DNA from 4 places in the Streptomyces sp. NBC_00829 genome. Region 3 is predicted to be linked to each of the others. Evidence: riboswitches for the same ligand, from Rfam matches in the RefSeq annotation. Region 3 holds a riboswitch; each other region holds the start of a gene.
The links. A riboswitch is a leader RNA that binds a small molecule or an ion and turns the genes downstream of it on or off. The one in region 3 is predicted to bind cyclic di-AMP.

Region 1: it holds a riboswitch for cyclic di-AMP, as region 3 does, so the genes downstream of both, OG293_RS21440 (transglycosylase family protein) here and OG293_RS18770 (M23 family metallopeptidase) in region 3, are expected to answer to the same signal.
Region 2: it holds a riboswitch for cyclic di-AMP, as region 3 does, so the genes downstream of both, OG293_RS04230 (peptidoglycan DD-metalloendopeptidase family protein) here and OG293_RS18770 (M23 family metallopeptidase) in region 3, are expected to answer to the same signal.
Region 4: it holds a riboswitch for cyclic di-AMP, as region 3 does, so the genes downstream of both, OG293_RS02710 (transglycosylase SLT domain-containing protein) here and OG293_RS18770 (M23 family metallopeptidase) in region 3, are expected to answer to the same signal.

The regions. Positions count from the first base shown of each region.
Region 1 covers NZ_CP108867.1:4,865,005-4,870,529, forward strand. The annotation lists gene OG293_RS21425 (nucleoside triphosphate pyrophosphohydrolase) at 1-231, shown strand, start outside; gene OG293_RS21430 (cytochrome P450) at 228-1,481, shown strand; gene OG293_RS21435 (transglycosylase family protein) at 1,596-2,519, shown strand; cyclic di-AMP (ydaO/yuaA leader) riboswitch at 2,798-2,973, shown strand; gene OG293_RS21440 (transglycosylase family protein) at 2,977-3,636, shown strand; gene eno (phosphopyruvate hydratase) at 3,940-5,226, shown strand; gene OG293_RS21450 (septum formation initiator family protein) at 5,343-5,525, shown strand, end outside.
Region 2 covers NZ_CP108867.1:1,002,719-1,008,243, reverse strand. The annotation lists gene OG293_RS04235 (alpha-galactosidase) at 1-2,072, shown strand, start outside; cyclic di-AMP (ydaO/yuaA leader) riboswitch at 2,478-2,631, shown strand; gene OG293_RS04230 (peptidoglycan DD-metalloendopeptidase family protein) at 2,636-3,583, shown strand; gene OG293_RS04225 (SGNH/GDSL hydrolase family protein) at 3,753-4,544, shown strand; gene OG293_RS04220 (STM4011 family radical SAM protein) at 4,567-5,442, opposite strand; gene OG293_RS04215 (STM4012 family radical SAM protein) at 5,450-5,525, opposite strand, start outside.
Region 3 covers NZ_CP108867.1:4,268,343-4,273,867, reverse strand. The annotation lists gene OG293_RS18775 (PrsW family intramembrane metalloprotease) at 1-1,330, shown strand, start outside; gene OG293_RS18770 (M23 family metallopeptidase) at 1,455-2,483, opposite strand; cyclic di-AMP (ydaO/yuaA leader) riboswitch at 2,495-2,650, opposite strand; gene OG293_RS18765 (PP2C family protein-serine/threonine phosphatase) at 3,009-4,160, opposite strand; tRNA gene OG293_RS18760 (tRNA-Met) at 4,330-4,403, opposite strand; gene OG293_RS18755 (LPXTG cell wall anchor domain-containing protein) at 4,508-5,525, opposite strand, start outside.
Region 4 covers NZ_CP108867.1:654,578-660,102, forward strand. The annotation lists gene hypF (carbamoyltransferase HypF) at 1-1,869, opposite strand, end outside; gene hypB (hydrogenase nickel incorporation protein HypB) at 1,866-2,630, opposite strand; gene OG293_RS02705 (hydrogenase maturation nickel metallochaperone HypA) at 2,635-3,030, opposite strand; cyclic di-AMP (ydaO/yuaA leader) riboswitch at 3,692-3,854, shown strand; gene OG293_RS02710 (transglycosylase SLT domain-containing protein) at 3,859-4,713, shown strand; gene OG293_RS02715 (DUF6893 family small protein) at 4,759-4,866, opposite strand; gene OG293_RS02720 (hydrogenase maturation protease) at 4,877-5,431, opposite strand; gene OG293_RS02725 (hypothetical protein) at 5,428-5,525, opposite strand, start outside.

The DNA of each region.
Region 1 (5,525 bases), 600 kb from region 3:
GTCCCGCTCGGCCAGCCCGGTCTGGCACTGGCCGCCAAGCTCGCGAGCCGAGTCCGCACCGCCGGTCTCGACATCCCGCTGCCCGCCGGTGACGGCATCGGCTACGACCTGCTCGCCCTCGCCGCCGGCGCCGAGGCCTCGGGCACCGACCCGGAGGCAGCCCTGCGGGCGGCGGCCCGCGCCTACCGGGACGCGATTCTTGTCGCAGAGTCCGTCGAGGGGCAGACGTGAGCGCTCAGCCCGAGTTGTTCACCTGGGAGTTCGCCACCGACCCCTATCCCGCGTACGCCTGGCTGCGCGAGCACGCCCCCGTGCACCGCACCCGGCTCCCCAGTGGGGTCGAGGCATGGCTGGTGACGCGGTACGCCGACGCCCGGCAGGCCCTGGCCGACCAGCGGCTGAGCAAGAATCCCGCGCATCACGACGAGCCCGCCCACGCCAGGGGAAAGACCGGCATCCCCGGTGAGCGCAAGGCCGAGCTGATGACCCATCTGCTCAATATCGACCCGCCGGACCACACCCGGCTGCGGCGCCTGGTGTCGAAGGCCTTCACCCCGCGTGTGGTCGCCGAATTCGCCCCCCGGGTACAGGAACTGACGGACCGGCTGATCGACACGATCTTTGAGAATCAGCACAGCGCGGAGAAGGGGAAGGCGGACCTCATTCACGAGTTCGCCTTCCCGCTCCCCATCTACGCCATCTGCGACATGCTCGGCGTCCCGCGCGAGGACCAGGACGACTTCCGCGACTGGGCCGGGATGATGATCCGGCACGGCGGAGGGCCGCGCGGCGGAGTCGCGCGTTCCGTGAAGAAGATGCGTGGATACCTGGCCGAGCTGATTCACCGCAAGCGCGAGGTTCCGGGCGACGATCTGATCTCGGGGCTCATCGAGGCGTCGGACCACGGGGAGCACCTCACCGAGAACGAGGCCGCCGCCATGGCCTTCATCCTGTTGTTCGCGGGGTTCGAGACGACCGTGAACCTCATCGGGAACGGCGTGTACGCGCTGCTGCGCAACCCGGAGCAGCGCGAGCGGCTCCAGGCGTCCCTCGCGGCCGGCGAGAGCGGGCTTCTTGAGACCGGTGTCGAGGAACTGCTGCGCTACGACGGGCCCGTGGAGCTCGCGACCTGGCGGTTCGCCACCGAGCCGCTCGTCATCGGCGGGCAGGAGATCGCGGCGGGGGACCCCGTGCTCGTCGTACTCGCCGCCGCCGACCGGGACCCCGGGCGGTTCGCCGGGCCGGACACTCTCGATCTCTCCCGGCGCGACAACCAGCATCTGGGATACGGGCACGGCATCCACTACTGCCTCGGTGCGCCGCTCGCCCGGCTGGAGGGGCAGACCGCGCTCGCCACGCTCCTGAGGAGGATGCCGGACTTGCGGCTTGCGGGCGATCCGGCCGATTTGCGGTGGCGTGGAGGGTTGATTATGCGTGGATTGCGCACTCTGCCCGTTGAGTTCACTCCTCGACAGAACTGACGATCTGTCAGGATCGTAACTTTCACGTGATCTCCGCTGCATCCACTTGTGACTCAACAACGATTGCGACTACGTTCACCGTCGTCTCAGCGGTCACAGGGCGAAAGGCAACGCATGCGTTCCGGGAATGGTCGGCATCGCCGACCCCGTCAGGCTCCGGCCATTGTCGTCGCGGCAGGGGTGACGGGATCGGCCATCGCGATCCCTCTTCTCGGGGCAGGTTCGGCCTCCGCCGCCGACGCCTCCACATGGGACCGGGTCGCCGAGTGCGAGAGCGGCGGCATGTGGAGCGCCGACCTCGGCAACGGGTACTACGGCGGGCTCCAGATATCCGAGGAGATCTGGCAGAACTACGGCGGCACGGACTATGCCGCACGCGCCGACCTCGCCAGCCGCTCCCAGCAGATCGCGGTCGCCGAGAGGGTTCTCGACGCGCAGGGCCCCGAGGCGTGGCCCGGCTGTGCGGCCATGGCGGGGCTGCGGAACGACGGCGCCGTGACCGGCGTCGACCCGGGGGCCGGCACGACCCTGCCGCTGCCGGGCGCCTCCACCGCGCCGACCGCGTCCACGCTGTCGGCGAAGCCCTCGGACGGCGCGACGGGAACGGCGCCACCGAAGGGCGCGACCGGCGAGGCCGCCGATACGGCAGGCTCCGCCGAGGCCGCCTCGTCCGCCACGACGGGCGACGATCAGGACTCCGAGAGCGCCGGCGGCAAGCACCGCGGCGAGGCCGCCACGGAGGGTGTGCAGGCGGACGCTGTGGACGATGAGCGCGAAGCGGGGCGCCACGCTTCGCGCAGTGACGGTCCGACACGGGATGAAGCGGGCGAAACGGACAAGGGTGGCTCTGAGGGTGCCGAGCCGGGCGAGTACACGGTCCGTGCGGGCGACAGCCTTTCCGCGATCGTCGACGAGCAGGAGCTCGACGGCGGCTGGACCGCCCTCTATGCGGCGAACCGGGCGACCGTGGGCACCGACCCCGACCTCATCATCCCTGGCCAGAGCCTGGATCTTGATCTGGAGCCGAGCTCGAAGTAGGTATCGAATCGAGGGCAGTTCGCTGCCTTATGTCCGATTCTGCGCAAGTGAGACAAGGGTCTCTTTGCCCCAACTGACGTATCTGCCCCGACAGAATCACCCATTCCGCCCGCCACCTGCATAAACGTATATGTCCCCCCGGGCGGGATGGGCGTTTTCTCCCCGATGTTCCGTCTTTGAACATCGGGGAGAGCTGTGTCTACGGTCTGTACCGCTCGCCATCGCGGGCACCGCTGACCGTCACGCCGAATCCTGCCGTCGGTCGGGGGGAGTAGTCGACGCGCAAAGCGCCGAAGGCAGGAGCGGGGGACCCAAGGTAAGTGCCGGCCCAGGCCGTTGAGAGATCGACGGCTCCGACCGGCTTGGGGTGAAGTCGCACGCAAGGACGTGCGACCGGGCAACTCACTTGGCCCGAACCCGACAGCTCACCTCGTAGGCGTCGGTGAGGAGATGTCCCATGCTGTTCTCCACCAAGGGCAAGCACCGCCGCCCGTCCAGGGCCACCCGTATCGCCACGCTCGCCGGTGTCACCGGTGCGGCCGTCGCCGCCCCGCTGCTCGGAGCCACCTCGGCCTCCGCCGCGACCGGGTCCGAGTGGGACGCCGTCGCCCAGTGCGAGTCCGGCGGCAACTGGTCGATCAACACCGGCAACGGCTTCTACGGCGGCCTGCAGTTCACCAACTCCACCTGGGCCGCCTTCGGCGGCACGGCCTACGCCTCGCGCGCCGACCTCGCCTCCAAGGCCCAGCAGATAGCCATCGGCGAGAAGGTCCTCGCGGGCCAGGGCAAGGGCGCCTGGCCGAGCTGCGGCGTCGGTCTGTCCAACGCCGCGTACGAGGGCGGCTCCGCGCAGCCCGCCGCCAAGCCCGCCCCCGAGCGCGCCGAGGCCCCCACCACCCGCTCCGCGCGCCCCGCCGCTCCGGCCAAGTCCGCGACGCCGGCCAAGGGCGTCAAGAAGGGCGACGGCGAATACACGGTGAAGTCCGGTGACACCCTCGGCTCCATCGCCGCGGACAAGAAGGTCAAGGGCGGCTGGAAGAAGCTGTTCGACCTGAACAAGGACATCATCGACGACGCCGATGTGATCTACCCGGGCCAGCGGCTCCACCTGAGCTGACCCGAGGAGCGGGAGTCGAAGGACTCCGGTGGACCCGGCGGACCACCGGCCCCGACGAGCTCCCGCCCCCAGCCACCCCGGTCCGGCGCGCTGTCCCCCGCACGCGCCGGACCGGGGTTCCTCTTTGTCGCCCGCGTTTGTTACTCGCGCGTAGTTCATGCGCCGTATGTCCGGTGCCATACGTCTTCCCACCGTTTTTCGTCCCAGGGGGCGGGCATCGGGCGGCGTACGCGGCGGAGCCGGTTAGGCTCATGCCGCAAGGCCAAGAGACCCTGCACTCCAAGCGTCACATCCCAGAAGGAGATGCTCGTGCCGTCCATCGACGTCGTCGTAGCCCGGGAAATCCTGGACTCCCGAGGCAACCCCACGGTCGAGGTCGAGGTTGGCCTCGACGACGGCAGCACGGGCCGTGCTGCTGTTCCGTCCGGCGCCTCCACCGGTGCGTTCGAGGCTCTTGAGCTCCGCGACGGTGACCAGAACCGCTACCACGGCAAGGGCGTGGAGAAGGCCGTCCTCGCCGTCATCGAGCAGATCGGCCCGGAGCTCGTCGGCTACGACGCCACCGAGCAGCGCCTGATCGACCAGGCGATGTTCGACCTGGACGCCACCCCGGACAAGTCCTCGCTCGGCGCCAACGCCATCCTCGGCGTCTCCCTCGCCGTGGCGCACGCCGCCTCCGAGGCCTCTGACCTGCCGCTCTTCCGCTACCTCGGCGGCCCGAACGCGCACCTGCTGCCCGTTCCGATGATGAACATCCTGAACGGCGGCTCGCACGCCGACTCCAACGTGGACATCCAGGAGTTCATGATCGCCCCGATCGGCGCGGAGTCCTTCTCCGAGGCCCTGCGCTGGGGCACCGAGGTCTACCACACCCTCAAGTCCGTCCTGAAGACCAAGGGCCTGTCGACCGGTCTGGGCGACGAGGGCGGCTTCGCGCCGAACCTCGAGTCCAACCGCGCCGCCCTCGACCTCATCCTTGAGGCCATCAAGCAGGCCGGCTACGTCCCGGGCAAGGACATCGCGCTCGCGCTCGACTGTGCCGCGTCCGAGTTCTACAAGGACGGCTCGTACGAGTTCGAGGGCAAGTCCCGCTCGGCCGCCGAGATGACCGAGTACTACGAGGAGCTCGTCGCCTCCTACCCGCTGGTCTCCATCGAGGACCCGCTGTTCGAGGACGACTGGGCCGGCTGGAACGTCATCACCGAGAAGCTCGGCTCCAAGGTGCAGCTGGTGGGCGACGACCTGTTCGTCACCAACCCGGAGCGCCTGGCGCGCGGCATCGAGGAGAACTCCGCCAACGCGCTGCTCGTCAAGGTCAACCAGATCGGTTCGCTGACCGAGACCCTGGACGCCGTGGAGCTCGCCCAGCGCAGCGGCTTCAAGTGCATGATGTCCCACCGCTCCGGTGAGACGGAGGACGTCACCATCGCCGACCTGGCCGTCGCCACCAACTGCGGCCAGATCAAGACCGGCGCCCCGGCCCGCTCCGAGCGCGTCGCCAAGTACAACCAGCTGCTGCGCATCGAGGAGATCCTCGACGACGCCGCGGTGTACGCGGGCCGCTCCGCGTTCCCCCGCTTCAAGGACTGACGCCCCGGAGCCGGGCGTTCCCCGCTTCAAGGGCTGAGCAGCCCGTCGTCCGTACGTCCCCGCACTCGGTCCCGTACCGTGTGCGGGGACGTACGTACGTATCGGGGAGGCGGGACATGGCCGGGAAGGACCGCGATCGGTTCTCCACCGCGACCAGGATTCGGCTGCTCGGTGAGCAGACCGCCGCCCGGGTCTACCGTTCCCAGAACCGCCGCCAGGCCCGCCGCTCCCGGCTGACCGGCCGTGCGGCCTTCCTGGTGCTGGTGGTCTGCTCGCTGGTCGTGGCGCTTGCCTATCCG
Region 2 (5,525 bases), 3.3 Mb from region 3:
AGGGTCGTACGTGGGTTCTCTCCGGACCGACAAGCAGTTATGCACTCCACCTCACGGACGATGACGACCTGCTGCATCTCCACTGGGGGCCACGGATCTCCGGGGCCGACGCCGAGGCACTGGCGGCCCAGGGGCCTCCGCCCTCCTGGCCGTTCGAGTCCCAGCTCGACGGCCGTGAGGAGTATCCGGTCGAGGGCGGGCCGCGCTTCGTACGTCCGGCGCTGTCCGTCCGCACGCCCGAGGTGCGGGGCACCGAGTGGTGCTTCGCCGAGGCCGCGGTGTACGGCGACGAGTTGCGGGTCCGCCTCGCCGACGCCGTTCACGGGCTGGATCTCACCCTGCACCACCGGATGCGCGACGACACCGATGTCATCGAGCGCTGGGTCACCGTCACCCACACGGGCGACGGACCGGATCTGGAGCTGCTGAGGGCCGACGCGGCGGCCTGGACGCTCCCACGGCGCGACGGCTGGCGGCTCAGCCAGCTGCACGGGCGGTGGGCGGCCGAGTCCCTGCTCGTACGGTCGGAGCTCACCTACGGCGAGAAGGTGATCGGCAGCCGCCGGGGCCACACCGGGCACCAGCATCTGCCGTGGGTGGCGCTGGACGCCGAAGGGGCCACGGAGGAGCGGGGCGAGGTCTACGGCTGCGCGCTCGGCTGGTCGGGGTCCTGGCGGATCTCCGTACAGCAGCTGCCCGACGGCGTGGTGCAGATCACCGGCGGAGTCGGCCACGACGACTCCGGGCTGCTGCGACTCGCACCGGGACAGTCGTACACCTCGCCCGTCTTCGCCGGGCTGTGGAGCGACAAGGGATTCGGCGGGGCCAGCCGCGCCTGGCACGCCTGGCAGCTGGCGCACGTCGTACCGGACGCGGCGGCCGAGCGGCCCGTCCTCTACAACTCCTGGGAGGCCACCGGCTTCGACATCTCCGAGAAGCAGCAGCGGGCTCTCGCGCGCAGGGCGGCGGCCATGGGCGTCGAGCTGTTCGTCGTCGATGACGCCTGGTTCGGGCAGCGCACCAGCGACCGGGCCGGACTCGGCGACTGGACCCCCAATCCCGAGCGCTTTCCGGACGGCCTGGGGCCGCTCGCCGACGAAGTGCACGGGCTGGGTATGCAGTTCGGTATCTGGGTCGAACCGGAAATGGTCAATGCGGACAGCGATCTCTACCGCGCGCACCCCGACTGGGTGCAGCACCACCCCGGACGCGCCAGGATCGAATTCCGCAATCAGCTGGTGCTCAACCTCGCGCGCGAGGACGTGCAGGAATACCTCTGGGGGCAGTTGGACGGCCTACTGAGTAGCACGCCCGTCGACTATGTGAAATGGGACTTCAACCGCTGTTTCACGGATGCCGGATGGCCGGGGGAGGACTATCCCCAGAAGCTGTGGGTCGAGCATGTGCACGCGCTGTACGCACTGCTCGACCGGCTGCGGGCCGCGCACCCCTCCGTCGCCTTCGAGTCCTGCTCGGGCGGCGGTGGCCGGATCGACCTCGGCATCCTCTCCCGTACCGACCAGGTGTGGACCTCCGACAACACCGACCCGCTGGACCGGCTTGCCATCCAGCACGGCTTCACCCAGCTGCATCCCGCGAGGGTCATGGCCGCGTGGGTCACCGACAGTCCGAATGTCCAGCTCAACGGCAGGTTCAGCACGCTTCGTTTCCGGTTTGTCAGCGCCATGGCCGGTGTCCTGGGGGTCGGCGGCGACCTCACCGAGTGGACCGAGGAGGAGCTCGCCGAGGCCCGTGTCTGGGTGGAGCTCTACAAGAAGATCAGGCCGCTGGTGCAGCACGGCGAGCTGTACCGGCTGCGGGCGCCCGAGGGCGGGCTCAGCGCTGTGCAGTACGTCAAGGGCGATGAATCAGTCGTCCTCGCCTGGCTTCAGGCGCAGCACTACGGAGAGCAGCCGCCGCGGCTCCGGCTGCGCGGTATCGACTCCGCGGCGGCCTACGAGGACCTGGACACCGGCGCGCTGCACCGCGGATCCGTCCTGCTGCATCACGGACTGCACACCGGGCTGAAGGGCGACATGGACGCGACGGTGATCCGGTTGCGCCGCCACTGATCTGCCCCTAAGGGATGAAATGGTCGAAATGGGCAGCCCGGCTCCGCGGAATTCCATCGGCATTGTGAGCGCTTAGGCGGTGAACGAGACTATTCGGTCGATAGTCATTGAATGACTGTTCTGTCCGAATTGAGCGATTAAGTATGGCGTGCCCCGTCTGTAATGAGGGCGGCGCGCGGCTCGTGAGCAGGATCTCATCCGTGACGGTGCGTGGCGGGGGCGCCGCCGCGAATTCCTTTGCCCTGCGGGCGCGGGAAGATCATTAATTCACGGAGCGTAACGGGAATTCTCCGGCGATTTCCCGGCAAACAATGATCGGAAAATGCGGCGGCTTGTTCCATTCGGCTCCACTCGTTTACGTTCACGGTCAATCCGGACGGACCGCCTAATCCTGCCGCCGACCGGAATTCGAACCCACCCACGCGTGGCAGGAGCGGGGGACCCAGGTAGTACGCCGAATCCGGACCTCCGGACGGCTAGGGGTCAAGTCGCGCACAGCGCGGCCGGGCATCTCCAGCCCGAACCCGACAGCTCACCTCGCCGGCGCCGGAGAGGAAAGCGCCATGCCCGCAAAGGGTAAGCATCGCCGTCCCAGGACCAGCCCGATCACGCGCGGCCTCGTCGCCGCCGGCACGGGTGGCGCCGCCATCGCGCTGCCGCTCACGGTTGCCACCGGCGCCCACGCCGCGGGCAAGACGGCCCCCGCCACGACGCCGCACACGGCCGTGACCGCCGCAGCCGCCCCGGTCGCGCAGAAGACCGCGCAGAGGCCTGCCGCCGGCCCCGCCACGTACACCGTCGTCGCCGGCGACTGTCTCTCGAAGATCGCCGCCGAGCGCCACGTCCCCGGCGGCTGGCACAAGCTGTACGAGGACAATCGCCGGCAGGTCGGTGAGAACCCGTCGCTGATCCACCCGGGCCTCAAGCTCACCCTGGGCGCGAAGTCGAAGGCGAAGACGCACGAGGAGTCGCAGCCTCGCAAGGAGAAGCGCGACCGCCCGGCCTCCACCGGCTCCTCCGGCACGGGCTCGGACGCGGCCGAGAAGACCACGGCGCAGCCCGCCTCCGACACCGCGGCGAAGAGCCCGGCCAAGACCAGCGGCTCCGGCTTCACCACTCCCGTGGACAGCCCGTCCGTCATCACCCCGTACCACCTGGCCGGCGCCATGTGGTCCAGCGGCTACCACACCGGCGTCGACTTCGCGGCTGCTTCCGGCACGCCGGTCAAGGCCGTCGGCCCGGGCACCGTCGTCTCCGCGGGCTGGGGCGGCGCGTACGGCAACGAGGTCGTCATCCAGCACGGCGACGGCACCTATTCGCAGTACGCCCACCTCTCCTCGCTCGCCGTCTCCTCCGGCCAGAGCGTGAGCGGCGGCCAGCAGATCGGCCTCTCCGGCACCACCGGCAACTCCACTGGTCCGCACCTGCACTTCGAGATCCGCACCGGCCCGGGCTACGGCTCCGACATCGACCCGCTGGCCTACCTTCGCCAGCACGGCGTCACCATCTGAGCCACCTGGCGACCCGCACCACACCTCGTCCCCCCGTGCCGCACCCGCGGCGCGGGGGGACTCGGCGTATTCCGCGTTGGGTGAATCTTGACCGGTGTCATAGATCACCCCTCGTCAACCCCTCCTTACGGTCGCGTAGGTCACACCCGTAAGGGAAAGATATGGTCGCGTGGCAGACGATTCGAGAACAAGGACGAGCGGCGTATTCGGGTCGTACGCGGCGATCGGCGACAGCTTCACCGAGGGCGTCGGAGACCCGGGACCCGACGGGATGTACGTCGGATGGGCCGACCGGTTCGCGGTCCTGCTCGACGACCGGATGCCCGAACACGCCTTCAGGTACGCCAATCTCGCCGTCCGCGGCCGGCTCCTCGACCAGATCGTCGACGAGCAGGTGTCGAGGGCCAGGGAACTCGCCCCGGATCTGGTGACGTTCTGCGCGGGCGGCAATGACATCATCCGCCCCGGCACCGACCCGGACGATGTCGCCGAGCGGTTCGAGCGGGCCGTCGCCGACCTCGCGGGCGCTGTCGGCACGGTCATGGTGACCACCGGCTTCGACACCCGCGGAGTCCCGGTGCTGCGCCACCTCCGCGGCAAGATCGCCACGTACACCGCTCACGTACGCGCCATCGCCGACCGCTACGACTGCCCCGTTCTCGACCTGTGGTCGCTCAAGTCCGTCCAGGACAGGCGGGCCTGGGACGGCGACCGGCTCCACCTCTCGCCCGAGGGGCACACCCGGGTCGCGCTGCGCGCCGCCCAGGTCCTCGGCATCGAGGTGCCCGCCGACCCCGATCAGCCGTGGCCGCCGCTGCCGCCCCGCGGGTCGCTCGAAGTGCGCCGGGACAACATCCACTGGGCGCGCGAACACCTGGTGCCGTGGATCGGCCGACGGCTGCGCGGCGAGAGCTCCGGGGACCATGTCGAGGCCAAGCGCCCGGATCTGCTGCCACTTTGACCGTTCGCCAGGGTGGGGCCGGCTACCGCCCGCCGGGCAGTCGCAGGCCGGCTCCGTGCTGGGCCGGTATCCGTTCCAGCACTCCGCCGGCGAACACGTCGTACAGCGGCAATGAGTCCAGATGCACGTAGCCGATATGACAGTCGCAGACGGCCAGCGGGCAGGCGCGGGGGCGCAACGCGCGCCGGTAGGAGCCGTCGTAGAGGCTGCCCAGCTCGTCGGGAACGAAGTGGCAGCGGCGCACCGTGCCGTCGCCGTCCACCGAGACGACCGACTCGCCGGTCCGGCAGGGCAGTCCGGCCGAGCGGTGAGGGTGGCGGCTGTACGGGAAGAGAGGGTCCAGCTCCGTCCACTCGGCGGCCTCGGCGTCGGTGTACGCGCGCCCTTCCGCCGCGTTCACCCAAAGGTAGACATGGGCCGGCAGGTCGGCGCGCAGGCGGCGGGCGTGCTCCAGGTGCTCGGGAAAGCCGACGATGCCGACACTGAACCGGACGCCTTGCGCGGCCAGATCCTGGCATTTGGCAAGAAACCGTCCATAAGGGGTCTGCTCCGGGTGATAGGTGCACCAGAGGGCCAGCGTTTCCGGATCGGCGTCCGCCAGCCATTCGGTACGGCAGCTGAGGTTGGTCTGAATCGCCACCCGGCCGATGTGCGGCATCCGTGACAGCTCCACGAGCGTCCGGCGGTACCAGGAGCGGACCAGGCCCTCGCCCCAGGGCGTGAAGAGCACGGCGAGACGGTCGTCGGTCTGCCGCGCCGCCCAGCCCGCGAAGCGCTCCAGCGCCGCCCGGTCCGCACGCAGCTGCTCGGTGCTGTCCCGGCGCTTGGCGAACGGGCAGTAGGGACAGTCGTAGTCGCACGAGGCGAGCGGGCCCCGGTACAGAACGGTCAGATCCATGCGGCGGTCACTTCGGTTCGTACGCGGCCATTGCGGCGCGCACATCGGGTGAGAAGAGCTCCGGGCCGAGCGCGTCTGAGTAC
Region 3 (5,525 bases):
GTCGTCCCCGCAGCACCTCCCCCCGCATCCGGCGGTCCCGGCCATCGACGAGCAGCCGCTCTTCGACGCCGTGCCTGCGCGTGCCCGCTGGCGCTACAAGCCGCGCCGTGTCCCACGGTTCTGGCGCAGCAGGGCGGTCCGCGCCGGCCTGCTGATCACCCTGCTCACGCTCTCCGCCCTCGCCATCCTCACCCTCGTACGTGAACAGACCGGCACCCACGGCTTTCTGATCGGCCTGTGCCTCGCGATCCTGCCCGTACCACTCATGGCCGCGGCCTTCCACTGGCTCGACCAGGTCGAGCCGGGCCCCTGGCGGAATCTGCTGTTCGCCTTCGCCTGGGGCGCGTTCGCCGCCGCCCTCGTCGCGATCATCGCCAACTCCTTCGCGATCCGCTGGATAGCCATCGCCACCGCCGACCCGGCCGGCGCGGACACGCTCGGCGCGACCGTGATAGCGCCCGTCGTCGAGGAGAGCGCGAAGGCCGCCGCGATCCTGCTCATCTTCCTGTTCCGCAGACGGGACTTCACCGGGATCGTCGACGGCGTCGTCGTCGCCGGCTTCACCGCGACCGGCTTCGCCTTCACGGAGAACATCCTCTACCTGGGCACCGCATTCGGTGAGGACCAGGAGATAGGCACGTCGGGCCTGGGCTCGGTGACGGCGGCGACCTTCTTCGTACGGATCGTCATGTCGCCGTTCGCCCATCCGCTCTTCACCGTGCTCACCGGCATCGGCTTCGGGATCGCCGCGCTCGCCGCGCGCCGCCAGCGGATCCGCCGGGTGGCGCTGCCGCTGCTCGGCCTGGCGCTGGCGATGGGCATGCACGCCCTGTGGAACGGCTCGTCGTCGCTCTTCGGTCCGTTCGGCTTCTATGCCGTGTACGGCGCGTTCATGGTCCCCGTCTTCGGGCTGCTGATCTGGCTCGCGATCTGGAGCCGGCAGCGCGAACTGCGCACGATATCAACCCAGTTGCGGGCGTATGCCGCGGCCGGCTGGCTGACGTCCGACGAACCGCACGCGCTGTCCTCGATGCAGGCGCGCACCATGGCCCGTGACTTCGCGCGCCGCGCCCAGGGCCCGGCCGCCGCTCATGCCGTCTCGGAGTACGAGCGGTTCGCGACGACCCTGGCGTTTCTGCGCCACAGGGCCCACCGGGGCACGGTCGGCCCCGACTTCGTGGCGCGCGAGCAGGAGCTGCTCCACCATCTGTGGCAGCGCAAGGACGTCGCCGGTCCTGCGCTGACCTACGCGGCCCGGGCCACGGGACGTGCGTGGACCCCGCCGCCCTACCGCGACTACGGCGGCTACAACCCGTACCGCTCGTCCTAGACCGGTACCGCTCGCCCCCGGGGTGTCACTCGCCCCGGGGTCGTGTCACTCGCCCCGGGCCCGCTCCTGCGGATCGGGCCGCCGGGCCGTGTCCAAGGCATCGGTGACGCCCCGGACGGAGGCCTCAGACAGTCAGGCCCTTGTCCCGCAGCCAGGTCATCGGGTCGACACCGCTTCCGCCCGGAGTGTGGACCTCCAGGTGCAGATGCGGGCCCGTCACGTTGCCGGTCGCGCCGACGCGGCCGATCGTCTCGCCCGTCGACACCTTCTGGCCGACGCTCACCGACATCGAGGACTGGTGGCAGTACCAGACCTCCGTACCGTCGTCGAGCTCCAGCACCGTGCGGTAGCCGTAGGAGCCGGACCAGCCCGCCGACTTGACCGTGCCGCTGTGGACGGCCTTGACCGGGGTACCGCTGGGGGCCGCGAAGTCCAGACCCGTGTGGTAGCCCGAGGACCACATGGAGCCGGCCTCGCCGAAGGTGGAGGTGATGGTGTACGAGGAGGTGGGCAGGGCGTAGCTCTTCGCGAGCTCGGCCAGTCGCGCGGCCTCCGCCTTGGCCGCCGCCTCCGCCTCGGCCTTCTTCTTCGCGGCCTCGGCCGCCGTCTGCTGCTTGGCCGCCTCCGCAGCGGCCTTCTCGGCGGCAAGCTTCTCCGCGGCGGCCTTGGCCTCGGCCTCCGCCTCGCTCTGCTGCTGCTCGGCCTGCTGGAGGATGCGGGCGCGCAGCGCCTCACCGGCGCCGCTCGCGTCCTGCGTACCGGCCCGGGAGTCGGTGGCGATGCTCATCGTGGTCAGCGGGCCCGTGTCACCGGTGTCCGCTTCCTTGTCGTCGGACATGAAAGAACCGACACCGGGCAGGGACTTGGCGTCGGGAAGGTTGTCCGCGATGGAGTCGGGGAGCGATATGGAGACCGGCGGCTTGTTCTGCGCGGTGGCCATGCCGCCCGCGCCGACCGCGGCGATCACGCCGACACCGAGCACCGTGGAACTGCGGGCGAGTCCGCCGCGCTGCTTCATGACGCGGTGCCGACCGCGCACCGGTCGGACGGAGTCCTCGGTGGGGTTCCATTCCTCCCACGCCCGCTCCGGCGTCTCGTCGCCGAAGACATCAGTTTCGAAGGGTGATGCGGGGGCAGGTGTGTTGGACGCCACGGAGGCGTGCTCCTTTCCTTCCTTCTCGCCTACCGGGTTAGCTGACGGGTTCGGAGCAGGAAGGTCTCCTACGGGCGCTTCAGCCGCGAAAAGAGCGGCAAAAGATACCCGATTCACCCCAATTGATGGTTCCCCGGTTCCCTTGCGGAATTCGGCGCGTGCGCACGGTGCCGCCTCTTGCGACGACTGGGACGACCGCGCTGCGTTATCGAACGTTAATAGACACCGGGGTCCGATTCCAAGCTGTTCCGGGTGATCGTTTAACTACCTTGCCCGGGACTTACCAGGACACAAGCAGCCGGACTCGGGCGACTTGATCGGCACTCGGGCCCGCCCCCTCGGCTGACGGTGCATCACATGTTATGCGGAGGGGCATCCCTCGATCACCCACGGTGCCGAGTGCCCGCAGCGCCTGTCGCCTGTGACCCCGGATGCCCACGGTCCCCGATGCCCGCGCCCAAAAATGCCCACGGTCCCCGATGCCCGCGATCCCGAGTGCCCGGGTACCGCCGGCGTCCGCCGCCATCAGCGGCTGCCCGGACCGCGCTTGACCACCGGAACGGTCCTGCGCCGGTCCGGCTGCCCGTCCGCCGGCCGGCTGACCGCGAGGAGTGCCATGTCGTCCGTGGTCCTGCCGCCCGTATACCGCCGTACATCGCCGACCAGCGCATCCAGAAGCTCCTCCGGCCCGGGAAAGAGCCGCCCGGCCAGCCGCTCGGCGGGGACGTAGAAGACGCCCTCCGCGTCGCGCGCCTCGGACAGCCCGTCCGTGTAGAGGAGCAGCGTGGCCCCGAAGGGCATCGGGTGCGTCTCCGCCCGGTCCGGCCATCCCCCCACGTCGCCCATCCCCAGCGGCAGCGCGGGCTCGGTCGGCTCCAGGCTGTCCAGGTCCCCGTCGGCGTACATCAGCAACGGCTCCGGATGCCCCCGGTTGACCACACGCACCACGCCCGCGTCACGCGGGATCTCGGCGAGCACGGCCGTGGTGAACCCCTCGACGGCGTCCAGACCGCTCCGGCGCGAGCCCTCGCGTCTCAGCGCCCGCTCCAGGCGAACGGCCACCCCTTCGAGCGAGCTCTCCTGCTCGGCGGCCTCCCGGAACGCCCCGATCACCACGGCCACCGTCTCGACCGCCTCCATCCCCTTGCCCCGTACGTCCCCGACCACCAGCCGCACGCCGTGCGGCGTGTCCTGTACGGCGAAGAGGTCACCGCCGATGAAGGCGTCGGCCTGGGCGGCCTCGTACCGCGCGGCGATCCGCAGCCCGGCGATCCGGTCGGCGGGCGTGGGCAGTACGGCCCGCTGGGCGGTCTCCGCGATCACCCGGGCGGACGCCAGACGGGCGCTGCTGCGCCGTACCACCCGGTTGATCAGCAGCGCGAGCCCCGAGACCGTGATCACGGTCGTCACCTCGGTGAAGGTGGTGATGTCCGAGGCGTTGCGGTTGTAGAAATGCAGCCCGGTCACGCCCAGGACCGCAGCGATCCCGGTCAGCAGGGTGCCGACCCAGGTGAAGATCGGGGCCGCGATCAGCGGCGCTGCGGCGAAGAGCGGGACCGCGGTGAACCGGGGCGGGCTCACGAGGTCGAAGATCCAGCCACCGACGATCATCAGCGCGGGCAGCGCACGCACGAACCGCTGAGCGGTGTCGGCGCCGCCCTGCTCTCGGTTCGCCACGGGTGCTCTCCTGCCCGGTCCGCCACGGCTGCGGACGGTACCGCGCCCCTCTCAGGCTGGACGCAGCGGCACCGGGCTGCGACTCGCTGTCCGCCAACCGGGCGAGCAGCCGGGGGCGGATACGACAGTGGCCCGGCACTCGTGTCGAGTGCCGGGCCACTGCCTTCAGTAGCGGGGACAGGATTTGAACCTGCGACCTCTGGGTTATGAGCCCAGCGAGCTACCGAGCTGCTCCACCCCGCGTCGGTGAACACAACCTTACGCCATCCGGAGCAAGATCAAATCCATTTACCGCGGGACTTCGGAAATTCGCACCGATACGGGCGCCCTGACGGGCGCCCACGGCCTCAGCGGCGGCGCAGACGCAGTGCGGTGAGCACGCCGCCGGCACCGATCAGGGCGGCGGCGAGGGCCGCGTACCAGGTGGTGTCGGAGGAGCCCGTGGAGGCGAGCGCACCGGTGGTGGTGACGGGGGTGTTCGCGCCGGTCGTCGCCGTGGCCGTGGCCGTGGCCGTGGCGGACGGAGTGGGGGACGCGGACGCCGAGGCGGTGGGCGACGGCGTGGCGGACGGGGTCGCCGACGGCTTTCCGCCCGGCGTGGTGGTGCCGCGCTCGGGGGCGATGGTGATCGCGCCGTCCGCGCCCAGGAACGGCGTCTTGTTGCCCTCGGCGAGCGAGCTCGACGCGTGCAGCTTCACCTTGAGCGGCTTCTGGACGCCCTTGAAGTCGACCACGCTCACCCGGAGGGTGGTGCGGTGCATGATGAAGTTCTTGCCGATGTCCGACAGCTGCCACTTGTTCTGGCCGTCGATCCGGGTGGCCCTGATGTAGCTGCCGTCGGCCGCGAGCTCCTCGACCACGAGCTGGGGGACGGCCTGCGTGTCGTCGGGGCCCTGCTCGACCTCCAGCGTCGTCTCCAGGTCGGAGTCGAACGTCGCCGTGCCCTTGAGCTGGTGGATCAGGGAGACCTGGCCGTACGTGCCGGGCTTGATGGGCGTCTTCGGGTCGGACAGAAGGCGCAGACTGGCCGGACCGGACTCGACCTTCGGGCTGGTCTCGAAGAGAAGGATGTCGTCCTTCTCGCGCTGGACGTGGTTGAGCAGATCGGCCGCGTCCAGCTTCAGGTTGCCGTTGTTGGAGGGGTACTTCTTGCCGAGGCCGACGGACACCTTCCAGCTCAGCTCGCCCTTGGCAGGCACCGAGAACGGGTCGCCCTGCTTCTTTCCGGCCGGGTAGAAGAGCCCCTGCGCAGTGCCGCCCTCCTGCATGACGTGGTCGTCCGTCGCCGGGGCGTTCACCGGCTCCACGTCGAAGACGATGTGGGAGGACGCCACGGGGCTCGCACCGTCCGAGCCGGCGATCATC
Region 4 (5,525 bases), 3.6 Mb from region 3:
GCCGCGCTCCAACTGGCTTTGCAGTACGCGCAGTTCGTCCGCCGGGCAGGCGGCGGCACACGGCAGGTCGGGCGACCAGCCGATGCCCGCCGCGTGCAGGTGCGCAAGCGCCATGCGGTACGGCCGCTGCACCGCGGCGTCGCCGCCCGGCAGCGGGACGTAGGCGAGGTGACCGAACCGGATGAACCCGTCGTAGTCGGCCAGCAGAACCTCCCCGCCCCACACCGCGCCGTCGTCGCCGTAGCCGGTGCCGTCGAAGGCGACGCCGATCACCGGACGGCTGCCGTCGAGGCCGTGTTCGGCCATCGCCGCCGCGACATGGGCGTGATGGTGCTGGACGTTTCGGAGCGGCCGGCCGGCCGCATGGAGGGCGGCCCACCGACCGGAGCGGTAGCCGGGATGCCGGTCGGCCGCAAGCAGTTCGGGAGTCACCCCGGTGATCGACTCCAGCTGCGCCTCGGCGCGCTCGAACGCCTGCTGGGTGGCCAGGTCGTCCATGTCCCCGATGTGAGCGGACAGCCAGGCTCTGCGCCCTTGCGCGAGAGCGAGGACATTCTTCAGATCTCCCCCGACGGCGAGGGCCGCCCGCACGGGTACCGGCAGCGTGAGCGGCAGGGGGGCGTATCCACGAGCGCGACGGACGGTCAGCAGTTCCCCGTCGCACACGCGCACCACCGAGTCGTCGCACGGCACATGGATGCGGCGGTCGTGGACGAGCCAGGCGTCGGCCACGTGTGCCAGCCGGTCGAGAGCCTCCTCGTCGTCGGTCACGATCGGCTCGCCCGCCAGATTGCCGCTGGTCATGACGAGCAGGCGCGGCCCGTCCGCATCGCCCGGCAGGCCCAGCAGCAGATGGTGAAGGGGGGTGTACGCGAGCATCACCCCGAGATCGGGACTGCCGGGGGCGACCTCCTGGCAGACGCGCACCTGTCCGGGCGGCGGTTCGCCGCCCCGGCGGCGCAGGAGCACGATGGGTCTGACGCCGCCCGTCAGCAGGCGCCGCTCCTCGGGGCCCAGGTGCACCAGGTGCTCGATGTCGGCGGCGCTCCGGGCCATCAGGGCGAACGGCTTGCCCCCTCGGGCCTTACGGCTGCGCAGAGCGGCCACGGCCCGGGAGTTCGATGCGTCGCAGGCGAGGTGGTAGCCGCCGATGCCCTTGACGGCGAGGATCGCGCCATGGGCCAGCAGGTCACGCGCCCCGGAGACCGGGTCCGCCGCCGACGACGGCTCGGGCCGGCCGCCGGTGCCCGGCCGAGGCGTCAGCAGACGCAAGCGCGGGCCGCAGTCGTGGCAGGCAACGGGCTGCGCGTGAAAGCGGCGGTCGGCCGGATCGGTGTACTCCCGGGCGCAGTCCGCGCACATCGCGAAGTCGGCCATGGTGGTGTGGGACCGGTCGTACGGCAGGCCGGTGACGATGGTGAAGCGCGGGCCGCAGTGCGTACAGGTGATGAAGGGGTGCCGGTGGCGCCGGTCGGACGGGTCGGCCAGTTCTGCCAGACAGGCGGCGCAGGTGGCCATGTCCGGGGAGACCAACGTGCGCGCGGGCCCGCCGCTACGGGAGGCGGCGATGGTGAATCCGTGTCCCCCTGCCGGGGGTACGTCCTCGTGGTCGACGGATTCCACGCGGGCGAGCGGTGGCGCCTCGGCCGAGATCCGGTCGCAGAACGACTTCAGGGCCCTGGGTGGTCCTTCGACTTCCGCGACAACACCCTCAGCCGTGTTGGTCACATGTCCGACGAGGTCCAGCCGGGTGGCCAGCGCGTAGACGAAGGGCCGGAACCCGACGCCCTGGACGACACCCCGGACAGTGACCCGCCTGCGCCCGACCGTCCGGTCGACGACGGTGGCGCCCGGCTGCGTACCGGTCACGAGCCCGACTGCGCCAGGGCGCCCGAGCCCGCCGTGTGGGAGTGCGTGCCGTGTTCGTGTCGATGGATGTGCTCCTGGCGGGCCATGACGGGTGCGTGCGTCACCCCGCCGTCGGCCGTAGCCACGGCCCGGTCCAGCAGAGCCCCGATCCCCGTCCCGCCACGCGCCGACGTCAGCAGCACTTCCACACCCGGATTGACCTGTTCGACATGCGCACGAAAAGCGGCTTCGTCGAATTCCACGGCTTCCGCGATATCGGTCTTGGTGATCACGACCAGTTGCGCAAGGCCAAAGGCGGTGGGGTACTTCAGGGGTTTGTCCTCGCCCTCCGTCACCGATGCGAGGACAACTCGCAAGGATTCCCCGAGATCGTAGGAGGCCGGGCAGACGAGGTTGCCCACGTTCTCCACGAACAGCAGTCGGGTGGCATCGGGGAGCCATCCGTCGATGTGCCGACTCAGCATTCCGGCCTCCAAATGGCAGAGGCCGTCGGTCAGTACCTGCTTGACCGGAACTCCGGAACGGGCCAACCGCATTGCGTCGTTCTCGGTGGCCAGATCGGCCGTGAGGGCCGCGACCGGTACTCCCCGATCCCGGGCGAGCAGCAGTTCGGCCTCGAGCAGTGCCGTCTTGCCGCTGCCGGGACTGGAGAGCAGATTGACCACGGTGGTCCCACGGGCGGCGAGTTCGGCGCGCAAAGTGGCCGCTGTCGCGTCGTTCTTGGCGAGTACGGCCTGGTGCAGATCGACCTCACGGCACATTGCTTCAGCACTCCTCGGAGACGGTTTCACGGGTGCAGGCGTGCGGCTGGCCGTCCTCCCAGTGCACGCTGACGATCTGCAGCTCGCGGCCGGCGAGCAGTTCGGCGGTCGCCTCTCCGCACCCCGGGCAGCACAGCTGCGGGGGCATGCCGACTGCCCATTCATCAGCGCATGGGGCACAGCGGGCGCGGCCGGGCACGGATTCGGTGACCAGTTCGGCACCCTCAAGAACAGTGCCGGCGCAGGCCAGTTCGAAGCAGAAGGACAGCGCGTCGGGCACGACTCCGGCCAGTTCGCCTACCTGGAGCCGTACGGACGTCACCGCGGTGACATCGCCCGCTTCGGCCGCCGCCTGCTCCACCTGACCGACCACGGCCAGCGCGATGGACATCTCGTGCATCGGTCTCCGTCCTGGCACAGGCCGAGCTGTCGACCGCCCTGGCCGGGTGCGGCCGGGGCCCGCTCGGGACCATTACAGGCAGGTACCCCGTGGCCGGGAGACCGGCACGCCGACGCCGTGGGGCCGCGTACACCGTTCGGTGCAGCCGGGGACATCGCAGGGAGCGGAGTGCGCGGCCGGGGCCGTGGCCACATCACGTCGCGTGCCGCCCGAGGGGACGCGATTGCACCTCAAACGGGCAGATCCTACCGATAAGCGGCGCTAAAGGAGTATAGGCGAAATATGGGAGTCGAATATCCGAGACCGGACAAACAGCGGGGTTCAAAGTGTCCGGAATGAGCTTTTGCTCAACATTGCACCCGGCATCCATATTGGGGGAACTCGCACGACTTGTCATGCTATTTCGCAGTGCCGCGGAACAGATCACCACACGTCATATCCCGTGACATGAGTCACGTCTCCAAGGTCACGCGAGAAACATCGGCCACGCCCAGACCCGTACCGCAGAAAGAAAGTTGAGTTATCCGCTCGAATTGGATCACGCAATTTCTCCCGCCAGAATCCACATGCCCCATTGCAGTGGTGAATTCGGGACTTGTTCCATCGAGTCCCTCTCGCTTAACGTCACCGTCAATCCCGGACGGACCGCCGAATCCTGCCGCCGTCCGGTAAACCGAACCCACTCACGTGCGGCAGGAGCGGGGGACCCAGGTAAGCCGCCGATCCGGAATCCGGAACGGCTTGGGGTGAAGTCGCATTCCAGTGCGACCGGGCATCTCCAGCCCGAACCCGACAGCTCACCTCGCAGGCGACGGAGAGGAATTCGTCATGCCTGCAAAGGGCAAGCACCGCCGTCCCAAGTCCAGCCCCCTCACCCGTTGTTTCATGGCAGCCGGAGCGGGCGGCGCCGCGCTCGCCCTCCCGGTGATCGGCGCGACCACAGCCTCCGCGGTGCAGCCGGTCGCGCACTCCGCCGTCGCGGTGAAGGCCGTGGCGCCGGCTGTCGCCCCCGCGACTCCGGTCGTCACGAAGAAGGCCGGACCGACGATCTATTCCGTCATCACGGGCGACTCCCTCTCCAAGATCGCGTCGGACCACGCGCTCAACGGCGGCTGGAAGCGGCTCTACCAGGACAACCGGCAGGCCGTGGGCGACAACCCGTCGCTGATTCACCCCGGCCTCAAGCTGACGATCGGCAAGAAGGCCGCAACGGGCGCCCGCGCGTCCTCCGCGCCGGAGCGGGCCAACCGTTCCGCGCGGACGACCGCCCTGTCCGCCAAGACCACCGCTGCCGCGAAGCCCGCCAAGACCGCCGCGAAGCCCGCCAAGACCGCCGCGAAGCCCGCCAAGGCCAAGACCTACACCAACGATCTGGACGGCTGGATCAAGGAGTCGCTGGACGTCATGGCCAAGCACGGCATCCCCGGCACCTACGAGGGCATCCACCGCAACGTGATGCGCGAGTCCTCGGGCAACCCGCTGGCCATCAACAACTGGGACTCCAACGCCGCGGCCGGAACGCCGTCCAAGGGACTCCTCCAGGTCATCGACCCCACGTTCCTCGCCTACCACGTGCCCGGCACGTCGATGGACAGCTACGACCCGGTCGCCAACATCACCGCCGCCTGCAACTACGCGGCCGACAAGTACGGCTCGATCGACAACGTGAACGGCGCCTACTGATCGTCCCGGCAGACCCGCTCGGGCCGTCTCGTCCCGTCACTGGCGTCACATCCTGCGCATGCGCAGATAGCGCCTGAGGTCCGGCAGGACCTGCTTGACGACGGCGGCCAGAGCGGCCGCGGCGGCCGCGCCGCCGATGATGGTCTTCTTCATGCTGTGCTCCTCACTGTGCGGCCTTGGCGGCCTCAGGCGGTGACGCGGACGTCTTCTGTTCGCCGTCCCGCAGCAGGCCCATGATCATCCGTACGGCCTCCGGAACCGCGGCGGCCACGGACGGGCTGAGGCCGATGCCCTCCTCAACGGAGGCGGGTTCGCAGCCCAGGACCAGCGTGCGCCCCGGCGGGCGCGCGCCGGTCCCGGCGCAGAGCGTCCCCAGCAGGGCCAGCACCGCGTCGGGTGACATCTTGTGGCCGTCGAGCTGGGCGTTCCGGGGCTCGACGGCACCGGGCGCGTCGGGTTCGATGAGATACAACGTGCCGGGCTCCTGGCCGCGCTCCGTGGCATCGACCAGGACGACGGTGTCGTAGCCGTCGAGCAGCTGGTACGCCAGGTGCACCCCCCGTACGCCGATGTCCGCGGTCTCCACGCCCTCGGGCAGCCGCTCGGCCGCGAGCCTGCGTACGGTCTCGACGCCGAAGCCGTCATCGCCGAGGAAGATGTTCCCCACCCCGGCGACCAGGACCCGCCGACCGGGCCGGGTGGCGCTCCTCGCGTTCATGCGTCCTCCAGCGGGGCGACCTCGTCGGGCTGGAAGTACAGATACCGGCCCTGTTCACGGCGGATGTCGGCGCCGGGATCGCCCTCCACCGTCA